2 regions of the Nonomuraea sp. NPDC049709 genome follow, and region 2 is predicted to be linked to the other one. Evidence: riboswitches for the same ligand, from Rfam matches in the RefSeq annotation. Region 2 holds a riboswitch; the other holds the start of a gene.
The links. Region 2 has a riboswitch for glycine ahead of gcvT (glycine cleavage system aminomethyltransferase GcvT). Riboswitches for the same ligand answer to the same signal wherever they lie in the genome.
Positions count from the first base shown of each region.

Region 1 (8,597 bases), on a different contig from region 2:
CGACCATCGCGTCCACGAACCGGTCGAGCTCGCCGAGGTCCTCGCTCTCGGTCGGCTCGATCATGAGCGTCCCGGCCACGGGGAACGACATCGTCGGCGCGTGGAAGCCGTAGTCGATGAGGCGCTTGGCCACGTCGTCGACGGTGACGCCGGTCTCCTTGGTGATCTGGCGCAGGTCGATGATGCACTCGTGCGCGACCAGGCCGCCGCGGCCGGTGTACAGCACGGGGTAGTGCGGGGCCAGCCGCCGGGCCAGGTAGTTCGCCGACAGGATGGCCTGCTCGGTCGCGGCCGTGAGGCCCTCGGAGCCCATCATCCTGATGTACGCCCACGAGATGGGCAGGATCCCCGCCGACCCGTACGGGGCGGCCGAGACGGGGCCGACCGGCGTGCCGTTGTGCAGGGGGTGGCCAGGCAGGTAGGAGGCCAGGTGGCCGCGCACCGCGACCGGGCCGACACCCGGGCCGCCGCCGCCGTGCGGGATGCAGAAGGTCTTGTGCAGGTTGAGGTGGGAGACGTCGGCCCCGAACTCGCCGGGCTTGGCCAGGCCGACCAGGGCGTTGAGGTTGGCGCCGTCCACGTACACCTGGCCGCCGGCCTCGTGCACCTTGGCGCACACCTCGGTGATCGTCTCCTCGTACACGCCGTGCGTGGACGGGTACGTCACCATGATCGCGGCCAGCGCGTCACGGTGCTTGTCGATCTTGGCGTCGAGGTCGGCCAGGTCCACGTTGCCGTCGGTGTCGCAGGCCACGACCACGACGCGCATGCCGGCCATGACGGCGCTGGCGGCGTTCGTGCCGTGGGCCGAGGACGGGATGAGGCAGACGTCCCGCTCGCCGTGGCCGTTGTCGCGGTGGTAGGCGCGGATGGCCAGCAGCCCGGCGAACTCGCCCTGCGAGCCGGCGTTCGGCTGGATGGAGACGGCGTCGTAACCGGTCACCTCGGCCAGCCAGCCCTCCAGCGTGCCGATCAGCTCGCGGTAGCCCTCGGTCTGGTCGGCCGGCGCGTACGGGTGGACGGCGGCGAACTCGGGCCAGGTGATGGGCTCCATCTCGGTGGTCGCGTTCAGCTTCATCGTGCAGGAGCCGAGCGGGATCATCGAACGGTCGAGCGCGATGTCCTTGTCCTGCAGCCTGCGCAGGTAACGCAGCATCGCGGTCTCGGAGCGGTGGGCGTGGAAGACCGGGTGGGTCAGGTACGGGGTCTCGCGCAGCAGCGAGGAGGGCAGCGCGTCGGCGGCGGCCTCGGGGTCGGGCTCCGCGCCTTCCGCTCCGAAGGCCGCCAGCACCTTGGCCACCTCGGTGACGCCGGTCTGCTCGTCGCAGGAGACGGAGACGTGGTCGGCGTCCACCTGCCAGAGGTTGACGCCCCGCTCGGCGGCGGCGGCCACGACGGAGCCGGCCCGGCCAGGCACGCGGGCGAGCACGGTGTCGAAGAACTCGCCGTGCACGACCTCCACGCCGGCACCGCGCAGCCCCTCGGCCAGGGCGGTGGCATAGCGGTGCACCCGGTGGGCGATGCCGCGCAGTCCCTCGGGGCCGTGGTAGACGGCGTACATGCCGGCGATGACGGCGAGCAGGACCTGCGCGGTGCAGATGTTGCTGGTGGCCTTCTCGCGGCGGATGTGCTGCTCGCGGGTCTGCAGGGCCAGGCGGTAGGCGGGGTCGCCGTCGGCGTCCACGGACACGCCCACGAGCCGGCCCGGGAGCTGGCGCTGCAGGCCCTCGCGTACCGACATGTACGCGGCGTGCGGCCCGCCGAACCCGAACGGCACCCCGAACCGCTGCGAGGAGCCGATCGCGATGTCGGCGCCCAGCTCGCCGGGGGCGGCGACCAGCGTCAGGGCCAGCAGGTCGGCGGCGGCCACGACGAGGGCGCCCGCCTCGTGCGCGGCGGCGGCCACGGCGCGGAAGTCGCGCAGCAGGCCCGACGCGCCCGGGTACTGGACGAGCACGCCGAAGCACTCGGGCAGCTGGCCCTCCAGGGAGTGCTCCACCAGCGTGATGCCGAGCGGCTCGGCCCGGGTGGCGAGCACGGACTTGGTCTGCGGCAGCGCGTCGGCGTCGACCACGAACACGTCGCTCTTGGACTTGCCGGCCCGGCGCGCCAGCGTCATGGCCTCGGCCGCGGCCGTGGCCTCGTCCAGCAGCGACGCGCCGGAGACGGGCAGGCCGGTGAGGTCGGAGACGACCGTCTGGAAGTTCAGCAGCGCCTCCAGGCGCCCCTGCGAGATCTCCGGCTGGTACGGCGTGTAGGCGGTGTACCAGCCCGGGTTCTCCAGCAGGTTGCGGCGGATGACCGCGGGCGTGACGGTGTCGTAGTAGCCCAGGCCGATCATGGAGGTGAGCACCCGGTTGCGCCCGGCCAGGGCGCGCAGCTCGGCGATGGCCTCGGCCTCGCCGATCGCGGCGGGCAGCTTGAGCCGGTCCTTGGCCCTGATGGCCTCCGGGACGGCCACCGCCACCAGGTCCGCCACGGACTCGAAGCCGACGGCCTCGAGCATGCGCTGCTGCTCGGACTCCGATGGGCCGATGTGCCTGGACGAGAACGGCGGAGCGGACAGATCGGTCATGGGGTGTGCCTCCCGAGGCTATGGAGACCGGCGCCAGGGCGCGGACGAGTGCCGGATCTCCCCCTCTGTCAGCGCGATCCACGACCTGCGCGGTGCCGCGACCTGAGAGCTTCACCCCTGCGGGGGCTTGCACCGTCGGTGAGATGCGCCTGGCGGGCGCACCTGCTTTCCAGAGTTGCCTCACCCGAGCGGTACAGGATGCCTGAGAGATTCCGGGGAGGGTTGCTCCTTCGGCGCCCCGGGGCCCAGGGGGCCCGAGGACTCTCCCGCACGGGGTCGTCAGCCTTGCTGTCCCAGATTACTACGCTAAGCCCCGTTTGCCGTTCACCGGCCTGCCCCGACGGTCTTCGAGTGTTCAGCCGGTGCGGCGCGCGCGGCGCCTGCGAGCCAGCTCGTCAGCGGGATGGTCGGCCGGGACGTTGTCCTCGACCGCCGCGCGTTCCCCCGGCAGCTCCGCGAGGGAGCCCTCGACCTCTCGCCAGACTCGCCCGAGCGCGATGCCGAACACGCCCTGGCCGCCCTGGAGCAGGTCGATCACCTCGTCGGCCGAGGTGCACTCGTAGACGCTGACGCCGTCGCTCATGAGCGTGATCTGCGCGAGGTCGGCGACCCCGCGGTCACGCAGATGCTGCACGGCCGTGCGGATCTGCTGCAGCGACACCCCGGTGTCCAGGAGCCGCTTGACGACTTTGAGTACGAGGATGTCGCGGAAGCTGTAGAGCCTCTGGGAGCCGGAGCCCTGCGCCGCTCTTATCGTCGGCTCCACCAGGCCCGTGCGCGCCCAGTAGTCGAGCTGCCTGTAGGTGATGCCGGCCGCGGCGCAGGCCGTCGGCCCGCGGTATCCGATGTCGCCCGGCAACGCCGACGGCTGCTCGTCGAAGAGCAGACCCTGCTCCCCGGCACGCTGCCGCGCGCTCTCGCGCCGCACCGGATCTTCCTGGCCGGCCGTCTTTCCCTCGCCGCTGCTGACCGCCACGCGGACCTCCGGCTTTCTCTCATCCCGTGGCCTGATCTGGGGGTTCGTAAAGGGCGACCACGGGTTTCACTTGCACCGTAGGACCGTGACCATGCTCAGTCAACGATCCGGCTCGGCGCGTCGTGAAGCGTAAATGCACTGAAATACCTACCCCGCCCTGCCGAAGTCTTCGGGAGTGATCGTGTCAAGGAACTCCCTGAACTTCTCCACCTCGTCCTCCTGGTCGTCCGGGATGATCACCCCGGCCTCCTGGACGACCTCCTCGCTGGCGAAGATCCGGGCCCCGGTGCGCAGGGCGAGCGCGATCGAGTCGGACGGCCGGGCGCTCACCTCCACGCCGTTGGAGAAGACCAGATCGGCGAAGAAGATGCCGTCGCGCAGCGCGACGATGTTGACCGCCCGCAGGCCCACACCCAAGGCGCTCAGCACGTCACGGAAAAGGTCATGGGTGAGCGGCCTCGGAGGCGGCTCCTCAGCCTGGGCCAGGGCGATCGCCGTGGCCTCCGTCATGCCGATCCATATAGGAAGGAACCGTTCCCCGTGAGCCTCCTTGAGCAAGACGATCGGCTGATTAGTGGGCATTTCTACTCGAACGCCCACGACCTCCATCTGCAACACGGGCTGCTCCGTATTCCTGACCGGTCACCCGGCACAGCTCTTCGATCATCGCTTCTGCTGACTGGCTTCTGCAATTCAACGTAACACCCAGCGGGCCTGGAATGTGCCCCCGCCTCCCAGCTCGCTACGGTCTCAACGTCCCAGGACCGAACGGACACCCGTGCGCACAAGGGATGCGTGCAGGTCGAGCAGAAGCGTGGAAAGCTCCCGGGCGACCTCGTCCGCCTCACCGATGGCGCCGGGGGCGCGCCGCTTGAGGATCGGCGCGACGGTCTGCTCGACCAGCCCCGCCTCGCGCTCGGCCGCCGCCTTGACCGCCCGCAGGTGGCGGGCGTGCAGGCCGAACCGGGCCAGCGCCCCGACCGTGCGCGCCACCTTGAGCGCCTCCTCGTCGTAGCGCCTGGCCACCGGGGCGAGCAGGCCGTAGTCCTCCAGCTCGGTGAGCGTCTCGTCGTCGATCCCCGCGGCCTCGAGCAGCTCCGCCCGGCTGAACCGGACCTCCTGCGCCTGCCGGACCTCACGCGGGCGGCCGAAGCTCTCCGCCATCCGGTCCTTGATCACCCGCAGCGGCAGGTAGTGGTCACGCTGCTCGGTGAGGATGAAGCGCAGCTGCTCCACGTGCAGGTGCGTGAACTTGCGGTAGCCGGAGGGGCTGCGCTCGGGCTCGATCAGCCCCTCGCCCTCCAAGAACCTGATCTTGGAGATCGTGACATCGGGGAACTCGCCCTGCAGGAGCGCGAGCACCTCCCCGATGCTCATGTGCGACCGCGCCGCCTGGGAGCTCACGGCGCCTCCGGCCCCGTGAGCCCGGGGTGCTGAGCCATGTCCAAGGGTCGCTCACTCATACGCCGGCGGTGCCCCGCATCAGGAAGACGAGGCGGAATTTGCCGATCTGCACCTCGTCTCCGGAGTGCAGGGGAACCTCCTCGATCCGCTCCCGGTTGACGTAGGTGCCGTTGAGGCTGCCCACGTCGCGCACGGAGAACTGACCGCCGCGGTGGCGGTAGAACTCGACGTGGCGGCGGGAGACCGTGATGTCGTCGAGGAAGATGTCGCTCTCCGGATGGCGCCCCGTCGTGGTCAGCTCCTTGTCGAGCCGGAAGCGACTTCCCTGGTTGGGCCCCCTGGTCACCGTGAGCAACGCCGTGCCCGGGGGCAGTTGCTCGACCAGAGCCCGCTCGGCCAGGAGCATGTCGCCCGTCTCAGCCTCGTACGCCTCGATTCCCGCGACGGAGATCGTCGATGTGGTGTCCCCGGAGACCTCGGGTCTGGTCAGCGGTGACCCACAACGGGAACAGAAACGGGCATCCTCGGGGTTGGCGTGCCCGCACTGCGTGCAGTAGACGCTCGGCATCGATCGGCTCGGCCTCCTACCGCGAAGACGCGGCGACGGTGCTCAGGGCGCGCCTCGCTTCGCTTTTTCAAGTTTGCGAATGCCGCAACTTACGCTGATCAGCGGCAAAGGTCAAGGCGGGGCGCTGCACTTTGGTTTGGACGCAGACAAAGTTACCGTCGCCCCCGCCCCGTGGTCCATGCCGCCGCGCGTTTCTACATTACGATCTTGCGGCACTCTCTGTGCACGTCATCGGCAAAGCCTTTCCCGATCCTCTCCGGTCGCTGTGCGTGACGGCGCGTGACGGGTGTGCGACGAGGTCAGCCGGCGGCCTGCTCCACGATGCGCGCCCACCGTTCGAGCAGTGCCTGGGCGCTGTCGACGTCCGACGCCTCGGCCCACAGGTCGGTGACCGGCTCGGCGGCGGCGGGCAGGACCAGCACCCAGCTCCCGTCCTCGCGGGCCACCCGCACGCCGTCGGTGGTGTCGACGCGGTGGCCCTCCGGCTCGGCCTCGGCGGCCTCGATGACCGAGCGCATGACGGCGCCCTTGGCCGCCCATGGCGTGGGCACGGTGCGCTTGAGCAGCTTGACCTCGGGGATCCTGGCGTCGATCTGGCTGAGCGACAACCGGGTGCGGGCGACCAGGCCGAGCAGGCGCATGAAGGCGGCCAGCCCGTCGATGGCGGGGCTGAACTCCGGGACCACGAACCCGCCGCGCCCGTCGGCCGCGAAGATCATGTCGGGGCTCGCGGCGGCCGAGGTGAGGGCGTCGAGCGCGGTGGAGGTCCACTGCACCTGTACGCCGTGGAAGCGGCAGACCTGCTCGGCGACCCTGGTCGTGGTGACGGGCAGGGCCACCTGGCCGCCCCGGCGCTCCGCGGCGACCAGGTCGAGCACGACGAGCAGGGCGCGTTCCTCGTTGATGAGCTGGCCCTTCTCGTCCACCAGGGCGATGCGCTCGCCGACCGGGTCGAACCGCACGCCGAAGGCCGCCCGCGAGGAACTGACGAGCTCGGACAGGCGCTGCAGGTCGCGGCGGCGCTCGGCGAGCGTCTCGGTGGGCGAGACGTCGTCGAGGCGGGCGTTCACGGTGAGCACCTCGACGCCGACCCGGCCGAGCAGCGTGGGCAGCACCAGCGAGGAGGTGCCCCCGGCGCAGTCGACGACGACCTTCATGTCCCTGACGCCGCTCACGCCGACGTGGCGCAGCAGCTCGTGGGTGTAGTCCTCGACGGCCCTGGCCGGGTAGGCGAGCTCGGCGATCTCGCCGGGGAAGGCGCGGCGGAACTCCTGGCGGGAGAAGACCCGCTCCAGCTTGCGCTGCGCGGCCGGGGGCAGGTCGGCGCCGCGGTCGTCCATGATGACGATGTCCACGCTCTGCGGGTCGCCGGGGGTGGTGCGCAGCACGATGCCGCCGGCGGCCGACTCGCGGGCCGTGTGGAAGCGGGTGACCGGCAGCGGGGCCGCCTCGAGGTCGAGGACGTTGATGGCGCCGGCGGTGAGCGCGCCGATGACGGCCCGCTTGAGCGCCCTGGCGGCCAGGGAGCAGTCGCGGGAGGTGACGACGTACTCGCCCTTCTTCAGGGTGGTGGCGTACGCGCTGGCCAGGCGGACGCACAGCTCGGCGGTGATCTCGACGTTGACCAGGCCGCTGACCCCCCGGGGGCCGAACAGGTTGCGCTGGCCACGCGACTCCCAGATGACGCTGGTGTTGACGACCGCGCCGGCCTCGATGGTCTTGAACGGGTAGACCCGGACGCCGCTGGAGACGTACGCCTCGGCCTCGATGACGCATTCGTCGCCGATGACGGCGTTCTCCTCGATGCGGGCGCCGGCCATCACGTCGGTGCTCTTGCCGATGACGCAGCCGCGCAGGTGGGCGCCTGGGCCGAGGTAGACGTTGTCGTGGACGATCGCGCGGTGCAGGAAGGCGCCCTCGCGGACGACGACGTTGTTGCCGAGCACGGTGTATTCACGCAGTTCGGCGCCCGCCTCGACCTTGGCGTACTCGCCGATGAGCAGCGGGCCCTTGAGCACGGCGTCGGGGTCCACCGAGGCCGAGTCGGCGACCCAGACCCCCGGCGAGACCTCGAAGCCGCCGATGTCCAGCTCGACCTTGCCGGACAGGGCGTCGGCCTGGGCCTTGAGGTAGCTGTCGTGGGTGCCGACGTCCTCCCAGTAGCCGTCGGCCACGTAGCCGTAGATGTCGGCGCCACGTTCGAGGAGGGCGGGGAAGACGTCGGAGGACCAGTCGACGGGCTCTCCGGCGGCGACGGCCTCGAGGACCTCGGGTTCCATGACGTAGATGCCGGTGTTGACGGTGTCGGAGAAGACCTGGCCCCAGGTGGGCTTCTCCAGGAAGCGCTGTACGCGGCCTTCCTCGTCCACGATGATGATCCCGAATTCCAGGGGATTGGGGACCCTTTTCAGGCCAATTGTCACAAGTGCCTGATTTTCACGGTGAAAACGGATCATGTCGGATAAATCAATATCCGTTAGGGCATCGCCGGAGATCACCAGAAATCGGTCGTCGCGGAGGCGGTCGGCGGCGTTCTTGACGCTGCCGGCGGTGCCGAGAGGGATGTCCTCGGTGGCGTACTGCAGGCTCATGCCCAGCTCGTCGCCGTCTCCGAAGTAGTTGCGCACCAGGGCGGCCAGGAACTGGAGGGTCACCACCGTCTCGGTGACGCCGTGCCGCTTGAGCAGGCGCAGGACGTGCTCCATGATCGGGCGGTTGACCACGGGGAGCAGGGGCTTGGGCTGGTTGGCGGTCATCGGACGCAGCCGAGTGCCCTCCCCGCCTGCCATGACGACCGCCTTCACCCGATCACCCCTTCTTGGCCGCGGTTACGAGCTGGCGCACCTGTACCACATACAGCACCCCCGCCCACCAGTACAGGCCCGTTCCCCAAAGCGCGAACGCCCATCCGACAATGCGGGCTATATCGGCATACCACCCCGTGTGGGAGGCGAGGAAGAGGAGAGGGAAAGCGTACATGAGGTTGAACATGGCGGCCTTGCCCAGGAAATGCACCTGAAGTGCCTTATAGCCATGTTTGCGAAGTACGGGGATGAAACTTCCGACGAAGAGTT
Region 1 covers NZ_JBFANM010000099.1:14,372-22,968, reverse strand. The annotation lists gene gcvP (aminomethyl-transferring glycine dehydrogenase) at 1-2,575, opposite strand, end outside; glycine riboswitch at 2,755-2,854, opposite strand; gene AB0J69_RS53755 (MerR family transcriptional regulator) at 2,931-3,551, opposite strand; gene AB0J69_RS53750 (bifunctional nuclease family protein) at 3,699-4,169, opposite strand; gene AB0J69_RS53745 (MerR family transcriptional regulator) at 4,302-4,955, opposite strand; gene AB0J69_RS53740 (FHA domain-containing protein) at 5,011-5,523, opposite strand; gene AB0J69_RS53735 (mannose-1-phosphate guanyltransferase) at 5,823-8,327, opposite strand; gene AB0J69_RS53730 (CDP-alcohol phosphatidyltransferase family protein) at 8,332-8,597, opposite strand, start outside.
Region 1: it holds a riboswitch for glycine, as region 2 does, so the genes downstream of both, gcvP (aminomethyl-transferring glycine dehydrogenase) here and gcvT (glycine cleavage system aminomethyltransferase GcvT) in region 2, are expected to answer to the same signal.

Region 2 (8,597 bases):
AGGAGGGGGCGGCTGCGTACGGACTTGCTGGCGACCCGGATCGGCTTGCCCGCCGCCCGGCGTACGAGGTCGGCCGCGTTGGCCCGCATGGCTGCCAGGTCGAGGATGGCGAACGGCGGTTCGAGGGCCGCTGTGGCGCGGTCGTAGCGCTGGCGGTCATCCATACCGGCAGCGTAACCGCATATGGGGCAAATGAATATGAGACTTGTTCGCGTTAACCGTGGTCCCCGTAATGATCGGGCAAATCGGCGGCGAGGGCGCGGTTCAGGCCATGCGGGACCCATGTACGTCTGTCGTTGTGATGACCACGCTTCAGCAGATACTGCCCGGCGCCGTCGCCGCCCCTAGGCACGCCGGGCTGCGCAGGGCGAGCAGGGTGCTCAGGCCGGCGCGTACCCTCCCGGGAGCTCTGGTCGCGCTCACGCTGGCAGCCGGGCTGGGGGCTACCGCGGCCGAGGTGGTGTCGGGGCTGCTCGGCGCGCCGCTCGGCTGGGTGCCCGTGAACGAGGTGGTGGACCTCGCGGGCCGGAGCACCTGGCCGGAGCTCGCCACCGGGGCCCTGGTCGTGGCGGGGGCGGGCGCGCTGATGGTGCTGCTGGCGATCGTCCCGGGCCGCTCCGGCATGGTGCCGGTCGAGACGTCCGACCCGCTGATCGTCATCGGCATCACCCGCTCGGGCCTGCGCCGCACGTTGTGCGCGGCGGCGCAGCAGGTGGCGGGCGTGGACAAGGCCCGCGTACGGCTGCGCAGGCGCACCATCGAGGTCACCGTGATGACGGGCGCGGAGAGCTCCGGCCAGATGCTCAGGCAGGTCGGGACCGCCGTGGGCGACCGCCTGGCGGGCGTGGGCACGCTGGGCACGGGCGAGGTCGTGGTCCGCCTGCGCAGGAGGGCCGCGTGATGCGCCAGTACGCCGGCAACCGCGTGGGCCTGGCCGTCGTGGGCACGACGCTGCTGGGCCTCGGGACGTACGCGTGGCTGCGCGGCGAGGACCGCTTCCTCGACCTGCCGCCGAACGCCAAGGTCCTGCCCGCCCAGACCCACAGGGCGCTGGCGGAGGAGCCCTGGCCCCTGTGGCTGCTCGCGCTGGGCCTGCTGCTGCTGGCCCTGGTCTCGCTGCGCTGGCTGCTGCTCTGCCTGGGCTGGGGGCGCCGGGGCACGCACAACGGCACGGGCACGGCGATGCTGTTCGTCGGGCTCAAGGGCGTGGACGGGCTGAGCAGGACAGGCGTGCGGGTCGCGGAGGACGGCCTGCGCATCGGCCTGACCTGCCCGGCGGCGGCGGACGTGGGGGCGGTGGTGGGCAAGCTGGATCAGGACATCGTGGGCCGGATCCGGCGCGAGATCAGGGACGACGAATGCCCGGCCGTCGTCCGGCTCCACGTGCGGCGCCCGGTCAGCACTCGATCACGTTGACGGCCAGGCCGCCGCGCGAGGTCTCCTTGTACTTGTCGAGCATGTCGCGGCCGGTGTCCCGCATCGTCTTGATCGCCTTGTCGAGTGCCACGTAGTGGCGGCCGTCGCCGCGCAGCGCGATGCGGGCCGCCGTGATGGCCTTGTTGGAGGCGACCGCGTTGCGCTCGATGCACGGGATCTGGACCAGACCGCCGATCGGGTCGCAGGTCAGGCCCAGGTTGTGCTCGATGCCGATCTCGGCCGCGTTCTCCACCTGCTCGGGCGTGCCCCCGAGGACCTCCGTGAGCCCGGCCGAGGCCATCGAGCAGGCCGAGCCGACCTCGCCCTGGCAGCCCACCTCAGCACCCGAGATCGAGGCGTTCTCCTTGAACAGCACGCCGATCGCGCCGGCCGTCAGGAGGAAGCGGACCACGCCCTCGTCGTCGGCGTGCGGGACGAAGCGGGTGTAGTAGGTCAGGACGGCCGGGATGATGCCGGCGGCGCCGTTGGTGGGGGCGGTGACGATGCGGCCGCCGGCGGCGTTCTCCTCGTTGACCGCCAGCGCGAACAGCGTGATCCAGTCCATCGCCTGCAAGGGGTCCTTCTCGGCCGACTCCGACTGCAGGCGGCGGTGGAGCTGGTTGGCGCGGCGCTTGACCTTGAGCCCGCCGGGCAGGACGCCCTCCTTGGAGATGCCGCGGCGTACGCAGTCGGACATGACCCGCCAGAGGTTCAGCAGGCCCTGCCTGATCTCCTCCTCGGTACGCCCGAACGCCCGCTCGTTCTCCAGCATGACGGCGGAGATCGACAGGCCCGTGTTCGAGCAGTGCTTGAGCAGCTCCTCGCCGGTGGTGAAGGGGTAGGGCAGCACGGTGTCGTCCGCCTTGATGCGGTCGGCGCCGGTGGCCTTCTCGTCCACGACGAAGCCGCCGCCGACCGAGAAGTAGACCTTCTCCCTGAGCCGCTCGCCGGAGGCGGAGTAGGCGGTGAAACGCATGCCGTTCGGGTGTTCGGGCAGCGAGATCTTGCGTTCGAAGACGAGGTGCTCGCCCACGACGAACGGGATCTCGTGCGTGCCGAACAGCTTGACCGTGCCGGACTCGCGCATCTCGGCGATGCGGGCGTCCACGGTGTCGACGTCCACCAGCTCGGGCTTCTCGCCGGACAGGCCGAGCAGGACCGCCTTGTCGCTGCCGTGGCCCTTGCCGGTCAGGCCGAGCGAGCCGTACAGGATGGCCTCCACGCGCGCCACCTGGTCGAGCAGGCCGTCCTGGTGGAGCCCGCGGGCGAACTTGTGGGCCGCCGCCATCGGGCCGCCCGTGTGGGAGCTCGACGGGCCGATGCCTATCTTGAAGAGGTCGAAGACGCTGATCGCCATTGATGTGCGCCCTTCCTGAAGGGCCGGGGCCCGGAACTAGCGGGCCCCGGCGAATGGGTCAGGACTCGGTGCCCGAGGTCAGCGCCGTGTACTCCTGGGCGGAGAGCAGGTCCTCGGGGTCGCCTTCCATGCGCACCCGGAACATCCAGCCCTCGCCGTACGGGTCGCTGTTGGCCAGGCTCGGGTCGTCCACGATGGACTGGTTGACCTCGACGATCTCGCCCCCGACCGGGCTGTAGATCTCGTTCACCGACTTGGTGGACTCCACCTCGCCGACGGAGTCGCCCTGCTCGACGCTCGCACCGACCTCGGGGAGCTGCACGAAGACGACGTCACCAAGGGATTCGGCGGCGAAGGCCGTGATGCCGACGGTCACGGTGAGGCCGTCGTCGAGGCCGGCCACCCACTCGTGCTCCTTGGTGTAGCTCAGGTCGTCAGGGATGTTGCTCACTTGTTCCTCCTGTAAAAGGGCAGCTCAACCAGGTCCATAGGTTCATGGCTGCCCCGGATGTCCACAGCCAGGCCTGATCCGGCGCCGGTGTCCACATAAGCCATCGCGATGGGCTTTCCCAGAGTCTGGGAAGGCGCACCACTGGTGACCTCGCCGACGACGACGCCGTTCTCGGTTACCGGGTAGCCATGGCGCGGCACCCGGCGGCCCCGCGCGACCAGGCCGACGAGCCGGCGCCGGGGCGGGTCGTCCTTGACCGCCTCGAGCGCCGACCTGCCGACGAAGTCGCCCGGCTTGTCGAATTTCACCACCCTGCCCAGCCCCGCGTCGAACGGAGTGAGCTGCTCGCCCAGTTCGTTCCCGTACAGCGGCATGCCGGCCTCGAGCCTGAGCGTGTCGCGGCTGGACAGGCCCGCCGGCCGCAGCCCGTGCGGCTCGCCGGCCGCCATGAGGGCGTGCCACAGCGGGACCGCGTCCTGGTTGGCCACGAACAGCTCGAATCCGTCCTCGCCGGTGTAGCCGGTACGGGCGATGAGCGCCTGCCGGCCGTCCACCAGGCCCGGCAGGCCCGCGTAGTACTTGAGCCCGTCGAGGTCGGCGTCGGTGAGCGTGGCGAGGATCTCCTGGGAGCGGGGCCCCTGGACGGCGATCAGCGCGTACTGGTCCGAGCGATCCTCGACCACCACGTCGTACGTCTTTGTACGATTCTTCAGCTCATTGCCGACTTTTTCATAGTTCGAGGCGTTGGCCACGACCATGAACTCCTCGTCCCCGAGCCGGTAGACGATGAGGTCGTCGAGCACCCCGCCGCGCTCGTTCACGATCATGGTGTACCTGGCCCGGCCGGGAGCCAGCGCCGACAGGTGGCCGACCAGCGCGTAGTCCAGCGCCTGCCCCGCCTGCGGCCCGGTCAGGAAGATCTCGCCCATGTGCGAGAGGTCGAACAGCCCGGCCGCCTCGCGGACGGCCTTGTGCTCCGCGGACTCGCTGCCGTACCGGAGCGGCATGAGCCACCCGGCGAAGTCGGTGAGCGTGGCGCCGAGGCTCTCGTGAACGTCTCGTAGCGGTGTCGGTCGGGACATTTGTCGCACCTCAGGACAGGATTGGATGCCAGCATCCTCCCCCTCTGTCATCGATGCCTGAGAGCTTCGCCCGAGCTTTGCCGGACTTTCACCTTCGGCGAGGCCCGCGGGCCTGCTTTCCAGAGGTCACCTTGCCCGTGCGGTCCTTTGCCTTGAGAGGTTTGCGGGGAGGGCTTGCTCCTTCAGGGACCCTGACCGGCTGTCAGGGTGCTCTCCCGCACGGTTTCACCGGTGATGTCCGCCAGCCTAGTGGGGTTACGGGGCTGTTGTCGCGTTCTGGGTGGGGTCGCTCAGCAGGCCGCCACGAGAGCCTCGAAGAGCGCGTGGTCCTCGGCGGCCTCCGGGTGCCACTGCACGGCCACCGTGAACCGTCCCGTGAACCGTCCCGAGTCCAGCTCCACGGCCTCGATCGTGCCGTCCGCGGCGGTGGCGGTGACCGTGAGCCCGGGGGCGAGGCGGTCGACGGCCTGGTGGTGGTAGTGCGGGACCGTCACGGGGTCCTCGCCCAGCGCCTTGGCCAGGCGGGTGCCGGGGACCGGGGTCACCGGCAGGTGCCCGAACCGGCCGGGGCCCGGGCAGTGGTCCGTGTGGCCGACCACGTCGGGCAGGTGCTGGAGGAGGGTGCCGCCGAGGGCGACGTTGAGGACCTGGAGGCCGCGGCAGACGCCGAGGTAGGGCAGGCCGGCGTCGAGCGCCGTCGCGAGCAGCGAGAACTCGGCCTCGTCACGAAATTTCCGGACGTAGCCGGTGCGCTCTTGCGCGTCCTGGCCGTACCTGGCCGGGTCGATGTCGCCGCCACCGGCCAGGATGAGCCCGTCCAGGCCGGGTACGACCCCGGCGGGATCGCCGGCCGGCGGCAGCAGGACGGGCTGCCCGCCGGCGCGGACGACCTGCTCCACGTACATGTACGGCAGCAGCGCGGCGGTCGTGTCCTGCCACACCGTGAACGAGGCGGGCTCGACGTAGCACGTGATGCCGATGATGGGACGCCGCACGGTGACGGGACCTCCTAGAGCGGTGTGACGTAGGCGCCGGAGATGCCCCCGTCCACCAGGAACTCGCTGCCCGTGATGAACGAGGCGTCGTCGCTGGCCAGGAACGCCACCGCCGCCGCGATCTCCGACGCCTCGGCGAAGCGGCCCACCGGGATGTGCACCAGCCGCCGCTGCGCCCGCTCCGGGTCCTTCGCGAACAGCTCCTGCAGCAGCGGCGTGTTCACCGGCCCCGGGCACAGGGCGTTCACCCGGATGCCCTCCCTGGCGAACTGCACGCCCAGCTCCCGCGACATCGCCAGCACCCCGCCCTTGGAGGCGGTGTAGGAGATCTGCGAGGTCGCCGAGCCCATGACGGCCACGAACGACGCGGTGTTGATGATCGAGCCCTTGCCCTGGCGGCGCATGTACGGGATGGCGTGCTTGCAGCACAGGTAGACGCTGGTCAGGTTCACCTCCTGGACGCGGCGCCAGGCCTCGATGCCGGTCTCCAGGATCGAGTCGTCATCGGGGGGCGAGATGCCGGCGTTGTTGAAGGCGATGTCCACGCTGCCGTAGGTCTCGTACGCCGTGGCGAACATCCGTACGACGTCGTCCTCGCTGGTCACGTCGGCCCTGACGAACAGGCCGCCGACCTCGCTCGCCGCCTTGCTGCCCGCCTCCTCGTCGATGTCCACGCAGACCACCTTGGCGCCCTCGTCGGCGAACCTGCGGGCCGTGGCCAGCCCGATCCCGCTGCCCGCGCCCGTGACGACCGCCACCCGATCCTGCAACCGCTGCATGTCACTCCCTGTCCATGGGTCGTTCACCACTCCTCATTCGCTTCGCGAAGTGCCTCGTTCCTCGGTCCTTCACTCCGCTCACTGCGTCGGGTTCACTCCCTGCCCATCGGTCGTTCACCACTCCTCATTCGCTTCGCGAAGTGCCTCGTTCCTCGGCCCTTCACTCCGCTCACTGCGTCGGGTTCACTCCCTGCCCATCCGTCGTTCACCACTCCGCCCACTGCGTTCACTCCGATGCGATGAAGACGTTCTTTGTCTCGGTGAACGCCGCCAGGGCGTCCGGGCCGAGTTCCCGGCCGAGGCCGGACTGCTTGAAGCCGCCGAACGGGGTCCAGTAGCGGACGGAGGAGTGGGAGTTCACCGACAGGGCACCCGACTCGACGGCCCTGGCCACGCGCAGCGCCCGGCCGACGTCACGGGTCCAGATGGAGCCGCTCAGGCCGTAGGGCGTGTCGTTGGCGATGCGTACGGCCTCCGCCTCGTCCTCGAACCGCGTCACCGACACGACCGGCCCGAAGATCTCCTCGGTGAACGCCCGGTCGGTGATCTCGGGGGTCAGCACGGTCGGCGGGAACCAGTAGCCCCTGCCCTGGGGGCAGGACCCCTGGAGGTAGGGGGCGCCCTCGACGAAGCCGCGCACGCGGTCGAGGTGTTCGGCGCTGATCAGGGGGCCCATCTCGGTGGACTCGTCGAGGGGGTCGCCGACCTTGACGCCCTGTACGGCGGGTGCGAGCAGGGCCATGAACTCGTCGTACACGGAGGACTGGACGAGCAGGCGGGACCTGGCGCAGCAGTCCTGTCCCGCGTTGTCGAAGACGGCGTAGGGGGCGGTCCTGGCCGCCTTCTCCAGGTCCGCGTCGGCGAAGACGATGTTCGCCGACTTGCCGCCCAGCTCCAGCGTGACCCGCTTGACCTGGCGCGCCGCCTTGGCGGCGATCTCCTTGCCCACCTCGGTCGAGCCGGTGAACACGATCTTGGCCACGTCGGGGTGCTCGACCAGGCGGGCCCCCGCGACCTCCCCTGTCCCAGGCAGGACCTGGAGCACCCCCTCGGGGAGGCCCGCCGCCAGGGCCAGCTCGGCCAGCCTCAGCGCGGTCAGCGGGGTCCACTCGGCCGGCTTGACGATCACCGTGTTGCCGGCCGCCAGCGCGGGGGCGACGCCCCACGACATGATCAGCATGGGGAAGTTCCACGGCACGATGACCCCGACGACGCCCAGCGGCTCCTGGAACGTGATGTCCACGCCCCCGGGCACCGGGATCTGCTTGCCGTGGTTGCGTTCGGGGGCCCCGGCGTAGAAGTGCAGGACGTCGCGGACGGCACCGGCCTCCCAGCGGGCGTTGCCGATCGGGTGCCCGGCGTTGGCCAGCTCCAGCCCCGCCAGCTCCTCCCCGTGCTCGCCCACCAGGTCGGCGAAGCGCCTCAACAGCCGCGCCCGGTCGCCCGGCGACACCTCACGCCAGGCGGGGTACGCCTTCCTGGCACGCTCCACCGCCCGGTCGACCTCGCCGGCGTCGGCGAGCTCGACGTCCGCGACGACCTCCTCGGTCGCCGGATTGATGATCTTCATGCGTCACATCCGCTCGAAACCACGGAACAGCTCCCAATCCGTCACCGCCGCGTCGAACGCGGCCAGCTCCACCCGCGCGTTGTTCGCGTAGTGCTCGACCACGTCCTCGCCGAACGTCTCGCGGGCCAGCTTCGACCCCTCGAACAGCGCGAGGGCGTCGCGCAGCGTGTGCGGCACGGTCTCGGCGCCGCTGGCGTAGGCGTTGCCCTCGAAGGCGTCCTCCAGCGGCAGCTCGGCGTCGATCCCGTACAGGCCGGCCGCGATCAGCGCGGCCACCGCCAGGTACGGGTTCACGTCGCCGCCCGGCACCCGGTTCTCCACGCGCAGCGACTGCCCGTGGCCGACGAGCCGGAGCGAGCAGGTGCGGTTGTCGACGCCCCACCTGACGGCCGTGGGGGCGAAGCTGCCGGGGACGTAGCGCTTGTAGGAGTTGATGTTGGGGGCGTACAGGAGGGTCAGCTCCCGCATGCAGGCGAGCTGGCCTGCGATGAACCGGGCGCCGAGCGGCGAGAGCCCGTGGGGCCCCTCGCCCGCCATCACCGGGTCCCCCTCCTGGGAGCGGAGGGAGATGTGGATGTGGCAGGAGTTGCCCTCGCGCTGGTTCGGCTTGGCCATGAACGTGATCGACCGGCCCTCCTGGGCGGCGATCTCCTTGGCGCCGGTCTTGTAGATGACGTGGTTGTCGCAGGTCCTGAGCGCCTCGTCGTAGCGGAAGGCGATCTCGTGCTGGCCGAGGTTGCACTCGCCCTTGGCGGACTCGACGTAGAGCCCGGCGCCCTCCATCTCGCGCCGGATCCGCCGCAGCAGCGGCTCGATGCGGGCCGTGCCCATGAGCGAGTAGTCGACGTTGTAGAGGTTGGCCGGCGCCAGATCCCGGTAGGACCGCTTCCAGGCGTCCTCGTAGCTGTCGTCGTAGACCACGAACTCCAGCTCGGTGCCCACGTACG
Region 2 covers NZ_JBFANM010000007.1:138,379-146,975, forward strand. The annotation lists gene AB0J69_RS09110 (amino acid deaminase/aldolase) at 1-164, opposite strand, end outside; gene AB0J69_RS09115 (DUF6286 domain-containing protein) at 302-901, shown strand; gene AB0J69_RS09120 (hypothetical protein) at 898-1,416, shown strand; gene AB0J69_RS09125 (L-serine ammonia-lyase) at 1,397-2,773, opposite strand; gene gcvH (glycine cleavage system protein GcvH) at 2,832-3,224, opposite strand; gene gcvT (glycine cleavage system aminomethyltransferase GcvT) at 3,221-4,306, opposite strand; glycine riboswitch at 4,437-4,534, opposite strand; gene AB0J69_RS09140 (gamma-glutamyl-gamma-aminobutyrate hydrolase family protein) at 4,597-5,301, opposite strand; gene AB0J69_RS09145 (3-oxoacyl-ACP reductase) at 5,316-6,080, opposite strand; gene AB0J69_RS09150 (aldehyde dehydrogenase family protein) at 6,307-7,650, opposite strand; gene AB0J69_RS09155 (glutamine synthetase family protein) at 7,654-8,597, opposite strand, start outside.